One region of the Actinoplanes sp. G11-F43 genome, then DNA from elsewhere that is predicted to be linked to it. Evidence: riboswitches for the same ligand, from Rfam matches in the RefSeq annotation. Region 1 holds a riboswitch; each other region holds the start of a gene.
The links. A riboswitch is a leader RNA that binds a small molecule or an ion and turns the genes downstream of it on or off. The one in region 1 is predicted to bind cobalamin.

Region 1 (5,873 bases):
GGCTGAGTCTTGTTCACCATCACGGCGGCGACCGCCGCACGACTGCGCGTCTACCGGGATCGGCTGCACACGATCTACGCGCGGTGTGTCGTGGCGCCGCCGTGTGGCGAGGCTCCCGCCGATCGCCATTACCCCCGCATCCGTGCGGCCCGGCATGTCGTGGCCGCCGGCCGGTCGTTCACGACTCCACCGCCGCCGGATCGCCGTCCGCGCGGCCGCGACTGCTGAGCCGGTCCAGAGGCTTCCGGCCTGGTTCGCCGGCTCCCGGTCGACCGTACTCCCACCGAGATCAACCTACGACGACCTCTGCATACGGTGACGGTAAGCGGGACGGGCGACGGGTGCGTTCCGGGGCATGGCCGGGAGTGCCGCGCCGCGGTCTCCGAACTGATCTTCATGCTCGACCCCGGCGACCCGAACTACGACATCGAGCGGATGTGCCCGGACGCGCTGTCGTACGACGAACTCGTCGAGATCATCGTCACCGGCAGCGGGTTCGCCGGCCCGGAGTGCGGCAACGGCGGTCCGGCCGGTGTGGACGTGGTCAAACGCACCCGCGGCTACCGGGGCGACCCGCGGCAGCGGCCGATGGTGCATGGCCGGCCTCGGGAGATCACCGCCCGGGTCGAGCATCCGGCCTCGCCGCCGGCCGTCCCTGTCCCGTCCGGAGTCCCCCGTCCGGGTGGCGTGCACGCCCTGTCCGTCAGTGATGGACATAGGCACGCATCAATTGAAATGGGAGGCGTCCGATGAGGAATCCCGACAACAGGTGGACCTGGACCGCCGCGGCGTCGGTCTCGGCCGCGGTGGCCGCCACCGCCGTGGTCGTGCTGGCCGGCGGGGCACCCGCCACGGCCGCGCGAGTGACCGCGACCTGCGCCAACGCCGGCACCGACGCGGCGACGATCCAATCGGCGATCAACGGGTCGGCCACCGGTGACGAGATCGTCATCGACGGCCCGTGCCAGATCACCCAGACCATCACGCTGGTCGGCAACCGCTCCTACCGCGGTGACAGCGCCGGCACCACCCTGACCCAGACGTCCGGCAGCAATCTGGCAGCGGTCCTCGCCTCCGACTCCTGGGTCAACAACACTCCCACGACGGGCGAACCGATCACGCTGCGGGATCTGACCGTCAACGCCAACAAGGCCGGCAACCCCACCGGCGGCGACGCCGTGGTCATCCGGTCGTGGAACACCACGATCGAGAGCCTGCGGTTGCTGAACGCGCCCGCCAACGGACTGCGTATCACCAACCAGACCCGCAACGGCACCGCGCTGACCAACACCCAGGTGAACGGGACCGTGCGCAACCTGTTCGTCACCGACTCCGGGGCGAGCGGAGTCTACGTGCAGGACAGCGGCAACGCGGTCACCGACTGGAACCTGACCGACAACTGGGTCGCCAGCAGCGGCGGCTCCGGCATCCGGATGGAGAACGCCGCCGGGTGGAACGTCGAGCGCAACCACGTCTACGGCGTCGGTGGCAGCGGCATCACCGCCGACCGTCTCTTCGCCACCAGCGTCAGCGACAACTACATCGAGGACTTCAACACCAACGGTATCCGGGTGACCGTGCAGGGTGACGCCGCCAGCACCGTGTCCGCGAACCGGATCTTCCGGTTCAGCGGCACCGGCACCACCTATCTGGCCATCCAGCAGGTCAACTACGGGTCCGGTTTCGTCGCGGTGACCGGCAACGTGATCCGGGGCGCCGGCTCCGGCACCGGCCTGTCGTACCAGCGCGGCAGCAACGCCCTGACCGTCACCTCCACCGGCAACCTGGTCACCGGGGTCACCACACCGCTGACCGCGGGTTCCGGAGTGACCGTCACCGCCGGCATCTGAGCCGCGGTCACCGCCCCCGCAGTGCCAGGGTGGCGTGCACCTGGGCCAGCTGGGTGGTGGCGGTGAGCATGGCCAGGTCGGCGCCCGGGACGTACGGCTCCTCGGAATGATCGTCCTCGTTGATGTTGGTCTCGTAGTCGACCAGGCAGATCTGGTACAGCCGTTCGGCCTCGGCGGCGAGTTCGGCGGCGCGGGCGGCGTGTTCCTCGGGCGTCATGCCGATCATGTTGTCACCCCGCGTCCGGCCTAGACTGGTGGGTGCAGCTGGTTCGCCCGGTCCGCCAGAGCGGGCGTCGTAAGAGGGAACCCGGTGGAAGTCCGGGACTGCCCCGCAGCGGTGAGTGGGCACGCCCACGAGTCCGAACACCTGCCACTGCCCGCGCCGGATCAAGCGCGGTGTGATCGGTGACCTCGTGGGTGGGTCGGCGGTGGGAGACGACTGTGACGACACATGCGCCGGCCGGGGAGCGGCTGAGCGCGGGCACCCTGGCCCGGCGGCTGGGCGTGGCCCCGACGACGCTGCGGACCTGGCATCAACGGTACGGGCTGGGCCCCACCGGCCACGAGTCCGGCCGACATCGGCGCTACACCGAGGGTGATGTGGCCGCGCTGACCGCGATGGCCCGGCTGACCACCCGGGGAGTGTCGGCCGCCGAGGCCGCGCGCCGGGCCCGCCGGGAGCTCACCCCGTGGCACGCCGAGCATCCGTGCGCTGATGACGCGGCGGCCCGGGGCCTGGCCCGGGCCGCGCGCCGGATGGACGTCCTCGCCCTGCGGGAGGCGCTGTCCGAGGCGGTGGCCGGGCACGGCGTCGTGCACACCTGGGAGGTGCTTGCCGACCCCGCGTTCACCCGCATCGGCCACGGGCGCTATCCGGCGGCGCGGAGGGCCCTGGCCGAGCGGGCGCTGGCCCGCGGCCTCAGCGAGGTGTTCGCCGCGGTGCCACGCCCACCGGCGGGTTCCCCGGTGCCGGTGCTGCTGGCCGGGGCCGACGGCCGCCGCGCCACGGCCGGACTGGACGCGCTCGCCGCGGCCCTGGCCGAACACGGCACGATGCCGATGCACCTGGGAGCCGGCCTGGAGCCGGAACTGCTCGCCGAAGCCGTCGCCGGCGCCCGGCCGGTGGCCGTCGTGGTGTGGAGCCCCACCTGGTGCCCGGAGGTGGCCGCCCTGCTCGCCGGGCTGGCCGGGACGCCGGGCGTGGTGACCGCGGGCTGGCCGGGGGCGGACGCCCCGAGACTCGCCGACGCGGTCGCGGTGACCCTGAACCTGGCCGGACGTTGACCGCCGACGCGGGCGCCGCCCTGGACGCGGCGGCTCGGCTCGGGCCCTATTTCGCCTGGGAGCGGTACGACGGCGCACCCGGCTGGCGGCCCCTGCCCGACCTGCTCGACGCCGGTGTGCTGGAGCAGCGGGTGGACCTCGGGCGGCGCATGCTCGCCAGGATGGGCGGGTTCGGCGTCGGCGACATCGAGGAACGGGTGGTCGCGTCGACGATCTTTCTCGGTCTGGCGTCGCGGCTGCTGTCCCCGCTGCTGGGGGCGGTCGCGTCGACCGGGGTGCTGCCGCTGCCCGACCCCGCGCGACTGTGGTGGCGGCCGGTCGAGTCGGGGCCGATGCCGGTGGCCTTTCACGACCTGCCGGTGGAGACCGGGGTGGATGGGTTCGGGGCGGCGTTCACCCGTACGGCGACGCGGGGTCTGATCGTGCCCTTGGCCGGCGCCGTCCAGCGCCGCTTCGTGCTCTCACCACAGGTGGTCTGGGGAAACGTGGCCTCCGCGCTGGGCGGCGCGCTCCGGATGATCCCCGATGCGGGGCCGGCCGTCGCGGTGGTGGGGTCCGCCCTGTCGGTGCCGCCGCTGCGGGGGATGGCGACGCTGACCGGGCGGTCGCTGATGCGCAACAACTGCTGTCTCTACTACCGGATCCCCGGCGGCGGAACCTGCGGCGACTGCGTGCTCAACACCCGCTGACCCAGGACCACCCCGGCGACGGCCAACCCCGCGTGGAGAGTTGCGGTCCGATTCGAGCCGAAAATCACCACCATTGGTACGCCCGACGGCTCCACGGAAGACGGACCGTTCTGTCTCGTCCACGCGAGGTGGGCGGCACACCGGACCGTCCGGCGTCCGCCGGGCCGAATGCGGTGGCCCGGGCGGACGCCGGCGATGTCGGCGTTACGGCCGTGACGCGGTGGCCCGGGCGGACGCCGGCGATGTCGGCGTTACGGCCGCGGATCGGTGCGCACGGCCCCGGTCCGTGGATCCAGCGGGAAGGACAGGTGCTGATGCGTCATCGACCATCCCGAGCCGGTGCGGCGGAACACGCGGGTGCCCCGCGACCACGACTCGACCGGCTCTCCGTCCGGGCCTTCGATCCGCACCCGGTTGAGCCCCCAGGCGACGGCGAGGTCGTCCGCGGCGACCACGGTGAGGTCCGGCACCCGCCAGGTCACCTGACCGGTGCCCGCGTCCAGCCCGTCCCGGCACACCTGCCGGACCTGCTCCCGGCCGACGTGTTCCAGGGGCGCGACGTGCTCGTAGGAGACGACGTCCTCGGCGATCCCGGCCATCAGGGCATCGAGGTCCTTCGCCGCCGTCCCCTCGAACCACCTGTCGTGCAGCGCCCTGATGTCGCGTTCCGCTGCCACCCGGTCCGCCACCTCGGCCAGCGGAAACGAGTGGTGTTCGTGGGCGACCAGCCACCGGCCGGCCTCCTTGCGCAGCCCGAGGGTGATCCGCAGCCGCTGGTCCGGCCGGCGCGCGAGGTCATCGGGTGTGCCGCACCGCGCCAGCACGTGCGCGAACGCGACCTCGGCCCCGGCGGTCACCTCGATGGTCACGATCTCGAACACGGCGCCGCCGGCCAGCCACCGGAAGAACGGCGGCCAGGTGTCCCGGTAGGCGTCGATGCCCCGAACCCCGTCCCGGGGCGGCGGCACGTCGAACATCACGATGTCGTCGGCGTGACCGGCGAGGACGCCCGGCAGGTCACCCGCCCGGATCGCGGCGGCCCAGCCCTCGATCAGTTCGGTGATGGTCTTCTCGTCGTCCCGGTGTCGTTGCACATCCATGTGTGCCTCCTTTCACCGGTACAACCCGGCGCGGGCGGCGGATCCATCGCTGTGTGGAAGATCGGGCAGGCTAGCCGGCAGCCCGAACGCCGGCAGGTCGGCGTCCAGGAACGACACCACCTCGCCGATCCGTCCGTCGCGCAGGGTCAGCACGTCGAGACCACCGGGTAGGTGGACGGCCCGCTGCCGATCCCAGCGGTAGGTCCCGAAGGCGAGCTGGCCGTTGGCGGTCGCCGGCACGAACCGCCACCGGCACCGCAGCGGGCCGTCCAGCAGGAATCCGCGGATCGCCGCCCGGCCGGCGAACCACGTCGGCACCGGCGGCATCGAGTACCGCGCGTCGTCGGTGAGCAGCGCGACGATGGCCCCGACATCACCGGACTCCCAGGCCCGCGCGTACCGCCGGGCCAGCTCCCGGACCGCCTCGTCACCCAGCTCGCGCAGGGTGGCCCGCTGTGTCGCGGCGGGCAGTGCCGGGCCGAGGGCCGCCCGGGCCCGCTGCATCGCGCTGTTGACGGCGGCCACGCTGGTGTCGAGCTGCCCGGCCACCTCGCGGGCGCTGAAACCCAGCACGTCGCGCAGCAGCAGCACGGCACGCTGCGTCCCGGTCAGCCGTTGCAGGGCGGCCACGAACGACAGCTCGACGCTCTCCCGGGCCACCGCCGACGGTTCCGGGCCGAGGTGCTCGTCCGCGTACGGCTCCAGCCACCGCGCCTCGGCGCCGTCGGTGCCGAGGTGGACCGGCAGTGCCCGGCGGCCGCGCTGCTCCAGCATCGACAGGCACCGGTTCGTGGCGATCCGGAACAGCCACGGCCGCACCGAGCCGCGCGCCTCGAACCGGTCGAAGGCCCGCCACGCCCGCACCAGCGTCTCCTGGACGGCGTCCTCGGCGTCGTGGACCGAGCCCAGCATCCGGTAGCAGTGCGCGTGCAACTCGCCCCGCAACGGGC
Region 2 (5,873 bases), on a different contig from region 1:
CGCGAAGCAGATCACGTTGAGCAGGAACGCCCGGCGGTGTTCCCTGGTCTCCAGCCGGCGCAGGTCGAAGACCGAGTCGATCCACTTGAAGCAGAAGTCGGCCTTGCGGGCGATCGACGGGATGTTCTCGACGGCCGCGAACGCCTCGAAACGCTCCTGCTCGTCGGGCACGTAGGTGTCGAGCAGGTTCAGGTAGAACTGAACGTGCACGGCCTCCTCGAACAGCTGCCGGGACAGGTAGAGCCGGCCCTCCGGCGAGTTGACGTGCTGGTACAGGTTGAGGACCAGGTTGTTCGCCACGATGGTGTCACCGGTGGCGAAGAACGCGACCAGCCGCGACACCAGGTGCTGCTCGGCGGGGCTGAGCTTGGCCAGGTCGGCGAGGTCGGAGTGCAGGTCGACCTCCTCCACCGTCCAGGTGTTCTTGATCGCGTCCTTGAAACGGTCGAAGAAGTGCGGGTACTTCATCGGCCGCAGGGTCAGGTCCATACCGGGGTCGAGCAGCATTACTGGCAAGCCTCACAGATGTCGGGGTTCTCAAGGGACGAGGCGAGTGCGCCGCCGCCCAGGTCGCCGAGCAGGTTCACGCCGGGCACGACGGCCGGCTTGGCAACGGTGGCCTGGGCGGGGACCACCACAGCGGCGGGAGCCACGGCGACGGTCGCCTGCTGGATGCGCGTCGCCGGGCGCGAACGCAGGTAGTACGAGGTCTTCAGGCCGGCCTTCCACGCGTACAGGTACATCGAGGAGACCTTGTTGATGGTCGGCGCGGCCATGAACAGGTTGAGCGACTGCGACTGGTCGATGTACGGGGCACGGGCCGCCGCCAGGTCGATCAGCGCCTTCTGCGGCAGTTCCCACGCGGTCCGGAACAGCTCGCGCACGTCCGCGGGCAGCTCGGCGATGCCCTGCACGGAACCCTCGGCCCGCTTGATCGCCTCACGGATCTCGGCGGTCCACAGTCCACGGGCCTTGAGTTCGCGTACCAGATAGGTGTTGATCTGGAGGAACTCGCCGGACATCGTCTCACGCTTGAACAGGTTGGACACCTGCGGCTCGATGCACTCGTAGGCGCCGGCGATCGACGCGATGGTGGCGGTCGGCGCGATCGCGATCATCAGCGAGTTGCGCAGGCCGTGCTCGGCGATCGACGCCTTGACGGCCGCCCACCGCTCGGGCTGCCCCAGGTCGGCGCCCCACAGCTCGGGGTGCAGGTCACCCTTGGCCGCGCGGGTCTCGGCGAACGCCGGGTGCGGGCCGAAGCGCTGGGACAGCTCGACCGACGACTCCAGGGCGGTCAGGAAGATCTCCTCCTGGACCCGGGTGGACAGCTGCTTGGCCTCGGCCGAGTCGAACGGCAGGCCGAGCATGAAGAACGCGTCCTGCAGGCCCATCAGCCCCAGGCCGACCGGGCGCCAGCGCGGGTTGGACGCGGCCGCCTGCTGCGACGGGTAGTAGTTGATGTCGATGACGCGGTCCAGGTAGACCACGGCGGTACGCACGGTCGCGCGCAGCTTGTCCCAGTCGACACCGCCGGCGTTGACGTGTGCGCCCAGGTTGATCGACCCGAGGTTGCACACCGCGGTCTCGTCGTCGTTGTTGACCTCGAGGATCTCGGTGCACAGGTTCGACAGGTGGATCACGTTCTGCGGCTCGCCGGTCTGGTTCGACAGCGCGTTCGAGCGGTCCTTGAACGTCATCCAGCCGTTGCCGGTCTGGGCCAGGGTGCGCATCATCCGGCCGTACAGATCGCGGGCCTTGACGGTCTTGACCGCCTTCTTCTCCGCCGCGCGGTAGGCCTCGTCGAACTCGGCACCGTAGAGGTCGGGCAGCTCGGGCGCCTCGGACGGGTCGATCAGCGACCAGTCGCCGTCCGCCTCGACGCGGCGCATGAACTCGTCCGGGATCCAGTTGGCCAGGTTCAGGTTGTGGGTGCGGCGCGACTCCTCACCGGTGTTGTCGCGCAGCTCCAGGAACTCCTCGATGTCCGGGTGCCACGGCTCCAGGTAGACGCAGGCCGCGCCCTTGCGGCGGCCGCCCTGGTTGACGGCGGCGACCCCGGCGTCGAGGGTCTTCAGGAACGGGACGATGCCGTTGGACTTGCCGTTCGTGCCCCGGATCAGGGCGCCCCGGCCCCGGATCCGCGACCAGGCGATGCCGATGCCACCGGAGAACTTCGACAGCTTCGCCACCTGGTGGTAGCGCTCGTAGATCGAGTCCAGCTCGTCCTTCGGCGAGTCGACCAGGAAGCACGACGACATCTGGGTGTGCCGGGTGCCGGAGTTGAACAGGGTCGGCGAGCTCGGCAGGTACGCCAGCGACGACATCAGCCGGTAGAAGCTGATCGCCTCCCGGGCGTCCTTCGACAGGCCACAGGCGACCCGCAGCAGCCAGTACTGCGGGGTCTCCACCACCAGCCGCGAGGTCGGGTGGCGCAGCAGGTAGCGGTCCGCGACGGTGCGCAGCCCGAAGTACTCGAAACGCAGGTCACCGGCCAGGTCGATGGCGTCGTCCAGCTTGCGGGCGTTGGCCGCCACGAACGCGGCGGTCTCGTCACCGATCAGGCCCTCGGTGTGCGCGTACCGGATCGACTGACTGAAACTGGCCACGCCCTGGAGGCGGACCTCCTTGTCGACGTACGCCGCCAGCAGCCGGGCGGCCAGCCGCGAGTACTGCGGCTCCTCACCGATCAGCTCGGCAGCCGTCTGGATCGAGAGCTTGTCCAGTTCCGCGGTGGTGGCCCCGTCGTACAGGCCGCTGATCGTCTTGGTCGCCACCCGCAGCGGATCGACCTCGTCCAGGTCGGCGACCCACAGCTCGACCGCCTTGACGATCTTGTTGACGTCGACCGGTTCCAGGTCGCCGTTTCTCTTGCGCACCTGCATCGCATGCCGTCGCTGTTCCGGCACACCGGCGGTCCTGGTGGTGAGCGTCATGCCCTCTCCTCGCGAGCCCGACGCGTGGAAGGCAGACACCAGCGGCCCGCGGGCACACGGCCGCGCGGACGTTCGGCGTCGGCCGTCCCACGCGGCCTTCAACCGCCGCGCACCAGGCCGGTGCACGGCGCGCTGGCAGGTCTTCGGACTCGTGGGCACGGCTCTCGCAAGCCATCTACTGGCCGTCGCTTCCCAGGCTCGGTGACGAGCCCAGTGCTTGACTGACGGCGGTCGTTCCCACTCACCGCTGCGGGGCAGTCCCGGCCTCGCACCGGGTTCCCTGTTGCCTCGGGCAGGTCTCATCGACCCATCCGAACCAGCTGCGGGAGACACCATATATGGGTGGGGCCGGAAATTCATAACCCAACATGGTGTGTTCAAGACGTCACCCGAGAGAGATCAACAACACCCCTTCCCGCAGGTACGCCACCAGATCCCGCCCGGCCGGTTCCCCTCGGCAGCCCACGGCGAGAGGATGGGAGTCCCCCGACGGAAAGGGATCACCGGTTGAACACGCCGCCCGCACTCACCTCGATCTCCGGACATCTCGGACAACCATCTGGCCCTGACCGGCGCCACGATCGGAGCCGGCGGCGCGATCATGGTGGGGCTGGCCGACCGGCACGTGCCGGCGGAGCGGCTACCGTCCTTGATCGAGGGTTTGAGCAGCGGCGATGCCGGTCCCGCGGTGGCCGCGGTGACCACCGCACCGCCCGCGGACGACCTCGGCGACCACCGCGCCTGGATCGACGCCTGCTATGCCGGCACCGACCTCGGCGTGATCATCGGCCGTCTCACCGCGCATCCCGCACCGGAGGCGCGGGCCGCCGCCGAGGAGATCGCCGGCAAGTCGCCGACCTCCCTGGCGGTCACGTTGCGTTCGCTGCGAACGGCGGCCCGGTTGAGCGGTCTACGGGCGGCGCTCGCCCAGGAGTACCGGCTGTCGGCGGCGCTGCTGCGGCTGCCCGACCTGGCCGAGGGCATCCGCGCGCAGATCATCGACAAGGACCGGCGGCCGCGCTGGTCGCCGGTCCCGCCGAACCTCGTCGACGATCTGTTCAGGAGGTCGTGACCGATTCCTTCGCCGCGGCGTCCGCCACCGTGCCCGGCATGTCCCCGGCCGGTCCGCGACCGCTCCGGTTCCCCGGCGACCGTCCACGGATCGCCCCCACCGTGATGTCCGCGAGGAGGAACACCAGCAGCGGAATCCCGAACAGCGGGAGGAACCAGGCCACCGCGAACACCGCCGGAACACCGACGGCGATCAGCCACGCCGGCAGCCGCAGCCACGCCCCACGGGCCGGAGCCGGGCCGGCGAGCCGGCGGCGGTCACCCCGCGTCGGACGGCGCTGCCACCACATCCGGTAACCGAGGACGATCATCGTGACCAGCCCGAGAGCCAGCAGCGCGAGGGCGATCTGGTTCACCAGCCCGAACATCGTCCCCATGTGCAGGTCGACACCCCAGCGGGCCATCTTGGCCATGAACGGGTAGTCGGAGAATCGCACCACGTCGGTGACCCGCAAGGTCGCCGGGTCGACGGCGGCCACGTCGACCGAGGTCGGGTACTCCCGGTGCACCTCGGTCACGGTCCACGTGCGGCCCTCGCCCTTCGGCAGACCGATCTCGACCTGATCGGAGTCCACCTCGGCGGCCCGGGCCGCGTCCCACACGGCGCCGATCGTGGTGACGTCGACCGCCCCGGTGTCGGCGGGCGCCCCGCCACCGTGCGCCGAGTGCTCACCCCCGGTGACGACCGGGGCCGCCGTGACGGTGGTGCTCACCGAGGGTGTCGACCAGTTCAGCTGGGATCGCAGCTCGGTGACGTTCTCCCCGGCGAACGTCGACCAGGTCAGCCCGGTCGCGGAGAGCGCCAGAAAACCGACGGCCATCCACATTCCGAGAACGCCGTGCCAGGCCCGGGTCCGGGCCCGCCCGGTCGCCCCGCGGGTACGCCGCACCCGGCCCAGCCACATCCACAGCCCACCGAGGGTGACCACCCACAGCCAGGAGGCCGCGAGTTCGCTGTAGTACCGGCCGATGTCGCCGAGGTGCAGTGACCGGTGCAGTTCGTCGATCCAGGACCGGACCGGAAGCGCGCCGGTGGTGCCGTAGACGGTCTCCTGCCCCAGCACCGCCCCGGTGCCCGGGTCGATGAAGACCGCGTGCCGGTACGACTCGGCGAACCGCCCGTCGTCGAAGATCACCCGGGTGGTGCCGCCCTCCGGAGCCGGCCGGACCGCGACCAGATTGGGAACGGTGGTGACCTGCTCGGCGGCGGCCACCTGCCGGGCCAGCGGAACAGTCGACGTGGTGGCGGCCGGTGGCTTCAACAGGTCGGCGTGGACGGCCTTCTCCAGCTGCGGACTGAGCGCGTACAGGCCTCCACTGATCGCCGCGATCAACAGAAACGGCCCGATCAGGATGCCCGCGTAGAAATGCAGCCGCAGCAGCAGGGGCCTGATCTCGCTGTTGGTAATCAGGGCAGAACTCCTCGGTCCGGATCAACGACGTGTCGCTGGGAAGTCGTCGTTCCGGGCCCTGTGGTTCCCGCCGTTTCGAATCCCCGGTCGTTTCCCGGTACGGGCGTATCGACCGGTCTGCCGGCCGGCTCCGGCGGCCGGGCCGGGCCGCCGGAGCCGGTGAGTGCCGGAGCGTCAGTCGCCGTAGCGGTCGAAGGAGACCGTCCAGTCGCCGAGGCCGTTCCAGATCGGCAGTTCGCGCGGGGTGTTCTTCACGTCGACGATGTCGCCGAGCAGGAAGTTCTCGTAGCACCACTTGGCGTCGGCGGTGCTCAGGTTGATGCAGCCGTGCGACAGGTTGGCCCGGCCCAGCGAGCCGTTCCACGGCGCGGCGTGCAGGAACTCGCCCGAGTACGAGATGCGGGTGCAGTAGTCGACGACCATCGGCGCGTAGTAGTTCGGGTCGTTCGGGTCG
Region 3 (5,873 bases), on a different contig from region 1:
TCGCGCACGTAGTTGTCCGGCTCGTCGAGCGCGGCGATCATCTGGAACGCGTCGTCGAGCAGTGCCACCACGTGCGGGAACGCGTCCCGGAAGAAGCCGGAGATCCGGACCGTCACGTCGACGCGCGGCCGGCCCAGTTCCTCCGCGGTGATCGGCTCCAGGCCGGTGACCCGCCGGGACGCCGGGTCCCAGATCGGCCGGACCCCGATCAGCGCCAGGATCTCGGCGATGTCGTCGCCGGCGGTGCGCATCGCGCTGGTGCCCCAGGCGGACAGGCCGACCGAGCGGGGCCAGTCGCCGTAGTCGGTCCGGTACCGGTTGAGCAGCGACTCGGCCATCGCCTGCCCGGTCTCCCAGGCGAGCTGGCTCGGAATGGCCTTCGGGTCTACCGAGTAGAAGTTGCGGCCGGTCGGCAGCACGTTGATCAGGCCGCGCAGCGGGGAGCCGCTGGGCCCGGCCGGCACATAGCCGCCGTTCAGAGCGTGCAGCACGTGGGTCAGCTCGTCGGTGGTCCGGGCCAGCCGCGGCACCACCTCGGTGGCCGCGAACTCCAGCACCCGGACGACGTCCTCGTCGTCGGACAGCCCGGCGATCCCGTCGACCGCCCAGTCCCGCTCCTCCATCGCGGTGACCAGGGCCCGGGCCTGCTCCTCGACGGCGTCGGTCTCGGCGGTCGAGGCGTCCTCGGGCAGGCCCAGCGCCTCGCGCAGACCCGGCAGCGCGGCCACCTTGCCGGCCCACATCTGACGGGCTCGCAGCATCGCCAGCACCAGGTTGATCCGGGCCTCACCGGCCGGGGCCGCGCCGAGCACGTGCAGGCCGTCGCGGATCTGCACGTCCTTGACCTCACACAGCCATCCGTCGATGTGCATGATGAAGTCGTCGAACTCCTCGTCGTCCGGCCGGTTGGCCTGACCGAGGTCGTGGTCCATCTTGGCGGCCTGGATCAGGGTCCAGATCTGGGCCCGGATGGCCGGCAGCTTGGCCGGGTCGAGGGCCGCGATGTTGGCGTGCTCGTCGAGCAGCTGCTCCAGCCGGGCGATGTCGCCGTAGGACTCGGCCCGCGCCATCGGCGGGATCAGGTGGTCGACGAGCGTGGCGTGCGCCCGGCGCTTGGCCTGGGTGCCCTCGCCCGGGTCGTTGACCAGGAACGGGTAGATCAGCGGCAGGTCGCCGAGCGCGGCGTCGGTGCCGTCCGAAGCGGACATGCCGACGTTCTTCCCGGGCAGCCACTCCAGGTTGCCGTGCTTGCCGACGTGCACCACCGCGTGTGCGCCGAACTCGTCCGCCAGCCAGCGGTAGGCGGCCAGGTAGTGGTGGCTCGGCGGCAGGTCGGGGTCGTGGTAGATGGCGACCGGGTTGGCCCCGAACCCGCGCGGCGGCTGCACCATCACCACGACGTTCTCGTCGCGGAGGGCGGCCAGCACGATGTCGCCGCGATCGGTGTACAGCTCGCCGGGCGGCGGGCCCCAGTGCTGCTGGACGCTCTCCCGGAAGTCCTCCGGCAGGGTCGCGAACCACGCCTCGTAACGCTCGCCGGAGATCCGCACCGGGTTGCCGGCCAGCTGCTCCTCGGTCAGCCAGTCCGGGTCCTGCCCGCCGGCCGCGATCAGGGTGTGGATCAGACCGTCACCGTCGTACGAGCCGAAGTCGCCGATCCGGTAGCCCTCGTCGGCCAGCGCGGCTAGCAGCGCGACCGTCGACGCCGGGGTGTCCAGGCCGACCGCGTTGCCGATCCGCGAGTGCTTCGTCGGATAGGCCGACAGCATCAGCGCGATCTTCCGCTCGGCGGGTGGCACGTGCCGCAGCCGGGCGTGCGCCACCGCGATCCCGGCCACCCGGGCGGCCCGCTCCGGGTCGGCCACATAGACCGACAGCCCGTCCTCGTCGATCTCCTTGAACGAGAACGGCACCGTGATGATCCGCCCGTCGAACTCCGGGATCGCCACCTGCGTCGCCGCGTCCAGCGGGCTCAGGCCGTCGTCGCTGGCCTCCCAGGCGGCCCGTGAGCTGGTCAGGCACAGCCCCTGGAGGATCGGCACGTCCAGGTCGGCGAGGACACCCACGTCCCACGCCTCGTCGTCGCCGCCCGCGCCCACCGTGGCCGGCTTGGTGCCACCGGCCGCCAGCACCGTCACCACCAGGGCGTCCGACTTGCGCAGCTCGGCCAGCAGCTCGGGCGGCGCGGTCCGCAGCGACGCTGTGTAGATCGGCAGGGCCCGCGCGCCCTTCGCCTCGATCGCCCGGCTGAGCGCCTCGACGAAGGCGGTGTTGCCGGCCATGTGGTGGGCCCGGTAGTACAGCACCGCGACGGTGACCGGGCCGGCGGCGGCATCCGCCTCGCGGGGCAGCGGACCCCACTCCGGGGCGGCGACGGCGGGCGCGAACCCGTTGCCGGTCAGCAGCACCGTGTCGGAGAGGAAGTCGTGCAGCGACGCCAGGTTGTCCGAGCCGCCCTGCGCCAGATAGACGTGCGCCTCCGCGGCCACCCCGGCGGGCACCGTGGACAGTTTCATCAGATCGGCGTCGGGTGCCTGCTCGCCGCCCAGGACCACCACCGGCACGCTGCCCGCGAGCAGCGTGTCCAGGCCCTCCTCCCAGGCCCGGCGCCCGCCGAGGATGCGCACCACGACCAGGTCAACCCCGTCGAGCAGGGCGGGCAGGTCGGCGACGCCGGTGCGCGCCGGGTTGGCCAGGCGCCACGGGGAACCGCTGGCCCGGGCACTGAGCAGGTCGGTGTCGGATGTCGACAGCAGCAGGAACATGCGCGCGCTCCCCCTCGGGGTCCGCGCCCCGGGTAGACGGATCGTGGCGACCGGAGTTCCTGGCTCCCAGGGGGAAAACCCCTGGTGACAGTGGCGGGACCGCGCCGGACTCACACCGGCTTCCTCCGCGGCGTCGCCGCTCGTTAGGCCTTTAACCTTCCGCGAACCCGGTGTCCCGCGTCAAGGCGAACCCGGTGCTGTGACGCTCCCGACCCGAGGGCGGGCGAAGGTGAAAAGGTGTCGGAGGGCGGCCGTAGTATCCGGGCCATGGCTCCCCGTCGAACCTCCGAGACCGACGCCTGCCCCGGCGCGCTCCGGCTGCATGCCGCGGCCGACGGCATGCTGGCCCGGGTGCGGCTGCCCGGCGGGATGCTGTCCGGGGCTCAGCTGCGGTCGTTGCGCGAGCTGGCCGAGGAGTTCGGGGACGGCGCGCTGGAGCTGACCTCCCGCGCCAACCTCCAGCTCAGAGGCCTGGACCCGGGCGACGCGACGACCTTGGCGGCCCGCTTGCGGTCGGCCGGGCTGCTGCCGTCCACAACCCACGACAATGTACGTAACATCGCCGCCCCGCCCCTGCCCTCCGCTTCGGTGCGCGCGCTGGTGGCCGAGCTCGACCGGGCGATCCTCGACGATCCACTCCTGCCGTCACTGCCGGGCAAGTTCCTGTTCGCCGTCGGCCAGGTCCCACTCTCCGCCGACGTCGCCGCGGTCCCACTCGTCGCGGCCCCCCACGCCTCGCACCCACGCGACGCGGTCCCTCCCACCACGACCACTCCCATCGCGGCTCCTTCCGCCGCGGATCCGGTGGGGGGTTCGGGCGGTGAGTCCGCCGCGGATCCGGTGGAGGGTTCGGGCGGTGAGCTGTTCGCGATCCGGTTCGGGGGGCACGACACCGGGGTGCGGGTGGCGTCCGGGCTGGTGGTGCGGGTGCTGATCGCGGCGGCGCACGCGTTCCTGGCCGAGCGGGACGAGCAGCGGGGTGACGGGGCGGCGGCGTGGCGGTTGCGGGAGCTGAGCGACGGGCCGGCCCGGGTCTCGGCGCGGGTGGTGGCCGAGCTGGGCCTGGTGACCGTGCCGGTGGAGGTGGCGGTTCCGGTCGACACCGCCGACCCGGGTGACCTGATCGGGGCGGTTCGTCAGGAGGACGGGCTGGTCGCGGTCGCCGCGCTGGTGCCGTTGGGGCGGTTGTCCGGCGTACCGCTGCGGGTTTTGGAGGAGGCCGCCGACCTGGTCGTGACGCCCTGGCGTGGGGTGGTGGTGACCGGTCTGCCGCCGGAGGCGGTGCGGTTGTGGGCGGATCGCCTGGCCGCGGCCGGCCTCGCGGTGAGTCCCGGCTCGGCATGGTCCGGAGTGACCGCGTGCGCCGGGCGGCCCGGTTGCGCCAGATCGCTCGCCGACGTGCGCGCGGACGCCACCGAGGCGGCTCGGTTCGTGGACGGGCTGCCGGTTCACTGGGCCGGGTGCGCCCGTGCGTGCGGCAGTCCCGCCGGCCGGCATGTCCTGGCCGAGGCCACACCGGACGGCTACCGGATCACCCGTCTCCCGGACGGTGGTCACCGCGCCACCTGGCATCGCGAGCCAGCCGGGCCGCACCGAGTGACCGAAAGGGACCAGGAGGATGATTCTGTTCCCTCCGATTGTTCGGGCTCACCCAACGGGCCGGGCCAGACCGGCGGGCCGGGCCGGGGGCACGAGGACCTGAGCGGCGAGGGTCGCGGAGTGGGCGGGGAAAGCGGACTGGTCGGGCCATCGACTCCGGCGGCGGGATCGCCCCGGATCGGCGGAGCCGCACCGGTCACGGCCGGCGCCCGGGCTTGGGGGCTGGCCGACGTGGTGGCTGTGGCTAGGAGGGCCTGAGAGATGGAGTACGTGCGCGACGGCGCGGAGATCTACCGGCGGTCGTTCGCCACCATCCGGGCCGAGGCGGACCTGTCGGGGCTGCCGGAGGACGTGTCGCGGGTGGTGGTTCGGATGATCCACGCCTGCGGGATGGTGGATCTGGTGGAGGATGTCCGGTTCAGTCCGGGTGTGGTCAGCTCGGCCAGGAAGGCGCTGCTCGGTGGCGCCCCGATCCTGTGCGACGCGGAGATGGTGGCGTCCGGGGTGACCCGGACCCGGCTGCCGGCCGCCAACGAGGTGATCTGCACGCTGCGGGATCCGGCGGTTCCGGGGCTCGCGACGCGGATCGGGAACACCCGGAGCGCAGCCGCCCTGGACCTGTGGGGTGACCGGCTCGGCGGCGCGGTGGTGGCGATCGGCAACGCGCCCACCGCACTGTTCCGGCTGCTGGAGATGGTCGAGGCGGGCGCGCCCCGGCCGGCCGCGGTGATCGGTGTCCCGGTCGGGTTCATCGGTGCGGCCGAGTCGAAGGAGGCGCTGGCCGAGTCGGATCTGGAGTATCTGATCGTGCGCGGACGCCGGGGCGGCAGCGCCATCACCGCGGCCGCGGTGAACGCCCTCGCCTCCGAAGCGGAGTGACCACGACCGGACGGCGCCGGCGAGGACGATGACGACCGGTCCGGCCGTCCGGGCACCGCGACGTGACGTGTCAGTGGGCGCCGCGAGCCGGGCGATGGGCGGCGCGACACGGGACGGCGCGACACGGCATGGCAGTGGGCGGCGCGGGCCGGGTGAAGGGATCAGGCCGTGGAAGCGGCGGCGGGACAGAGCAGTGGGATAGAGCGGAAGAGCATGACAGAAACGCGTAAGGCCGGGCGTCTGTACGGGGTCGGGCTGGGTCCGGGGGATCCGGAGCTGGTGACCGTCAAGGCGGCACGGCTGATCGGGTCGGCCGACGTGATCGCCTACCACGCGGCCCGGCACGGGCGCAGCAACGCGCGGGCCATCGCGGCCGGTTATCTGCGTGCGGGGCAGATCGAGGAGGCCCTGATCTATCCGGTCACCACCGAGACCACCGATCACCCGGGTGGTTATCAGGGGGCGATCGACGAGTTCTACGCCGAGTCCGCTGCCCGGCTCGCCGCGCATCTGGACGCCGGCCGGGACGTGGTGGTGCTGGCCGAGGGGGATCCGTTCTTCTACGGCTCCTACATGCACATGCACAAGCGGCTGGCCGGGCGCTATGAGGCGACCGTCGTGCCGGGGGTG

Region 2: it holds a riboswitch for cobalamin, as region 1 does, so the genes downstream of both, ACQ0O7_RS15615 (ribonucleoside-diphosphate reductase subunit alpha) here and ACQ0O7_RS09920 (MerR family transcriptional regulator) in region 1, are expected to answer to the same signal.
Region 3: it holds a riboswitch for cobalamin, as region 1 does, so the genes downstream of both, cobN (cobaltochelatase subunit CobN) here and ACQ0O7_RS09920 (MerR family transcriptional regulator) in region 1, are expected to answer to the same signal.

What each region holds. Positions count from the first base shown of each region.
Region 1 covers NZ_JBNZCE010000008.1:164,723-170,595, reverse strand. The annotation lists gene ACQ0O7_RS09940 (superoxide dismutase) at 1-6, shown strand, start outside; gene ACQ0O7_RS09935 (hypothetical protein) at 397-753, shown strand; gene ACQ0O7_RS09930 (right-handed parallel beta-helix repeat-containing protein) at 750-1,850, shown strand; gene ACQ0O7_RS09925 (hypothetical protein) at 1,858-2,067, opposite strand; cobalamin riboswitch at 2,098-2,239, shown strand; gene ACQ0O7_RS09920 (MerR family transcriptional regulator) at 2,292-3,134, shown strand; gene ACQ0O7_RS09915 ((2Fe-2S)-binding protein) at 3,131-3,823, shown strand; gene ACQ0O7_RS09910 (YybH family protein) at 4,075-4,923, opposite strand; gene ACQ0O7_RS09905 (sigma-70 family RNA polymerase sigma factor) at 4,936-5,873, opposite strand, start outside.
Region 2 covers NZ_JBNZCE010000014.1:73,237-79,109, reverse strand. The annotation lists gene ACQ0O7_RS15620 (ribonucleotide-diphosphate reductase subunit beta) at 1-507, opposite strand, end outside; gene ACQ0O7_RS15615 (ribonucleoside-diphosphate reductase subunit alpha) at 507-2,936, opposite strand; cobalamin riboswitch at 3,054-3,272, opposite strand; gene ACQ0O7_RS15610 (enoyl-CoA hydratase/isomerase family protein) at 3,481-4,008, shown strand; gene ACQ0O7_RS15605 (PepSY-associated TM helix domain-containing protein) at 3,995-5,380, opposite strand; gene ACQ0O7_RS15600 (L,D-transpeptidase) at 5,594-5,873, opposite strand, start outside.
Region 3 covers NZ_JBNZCE010000017.1:186,503-192,375, forward strand. The annotation lists gene cobN (cobaltochelatase subunit CobN) at 1-2,765, opposite strand, end outside; cobalamin riboswitch at 2,801-2,921, opposite strand; gene ACQ0O7_RS19675 (precorrin-3B synthase) at 3,033-4,622, shown strand; gene ACQ0O7_RS19680 (precorrin-8X methylmutase) at 4,626-5,243, shown strand; gene ACQ0O7_RS19685 (precorrin-2 C(20)-methyltransferase) at 5,457-5,873, shown strand, end outside.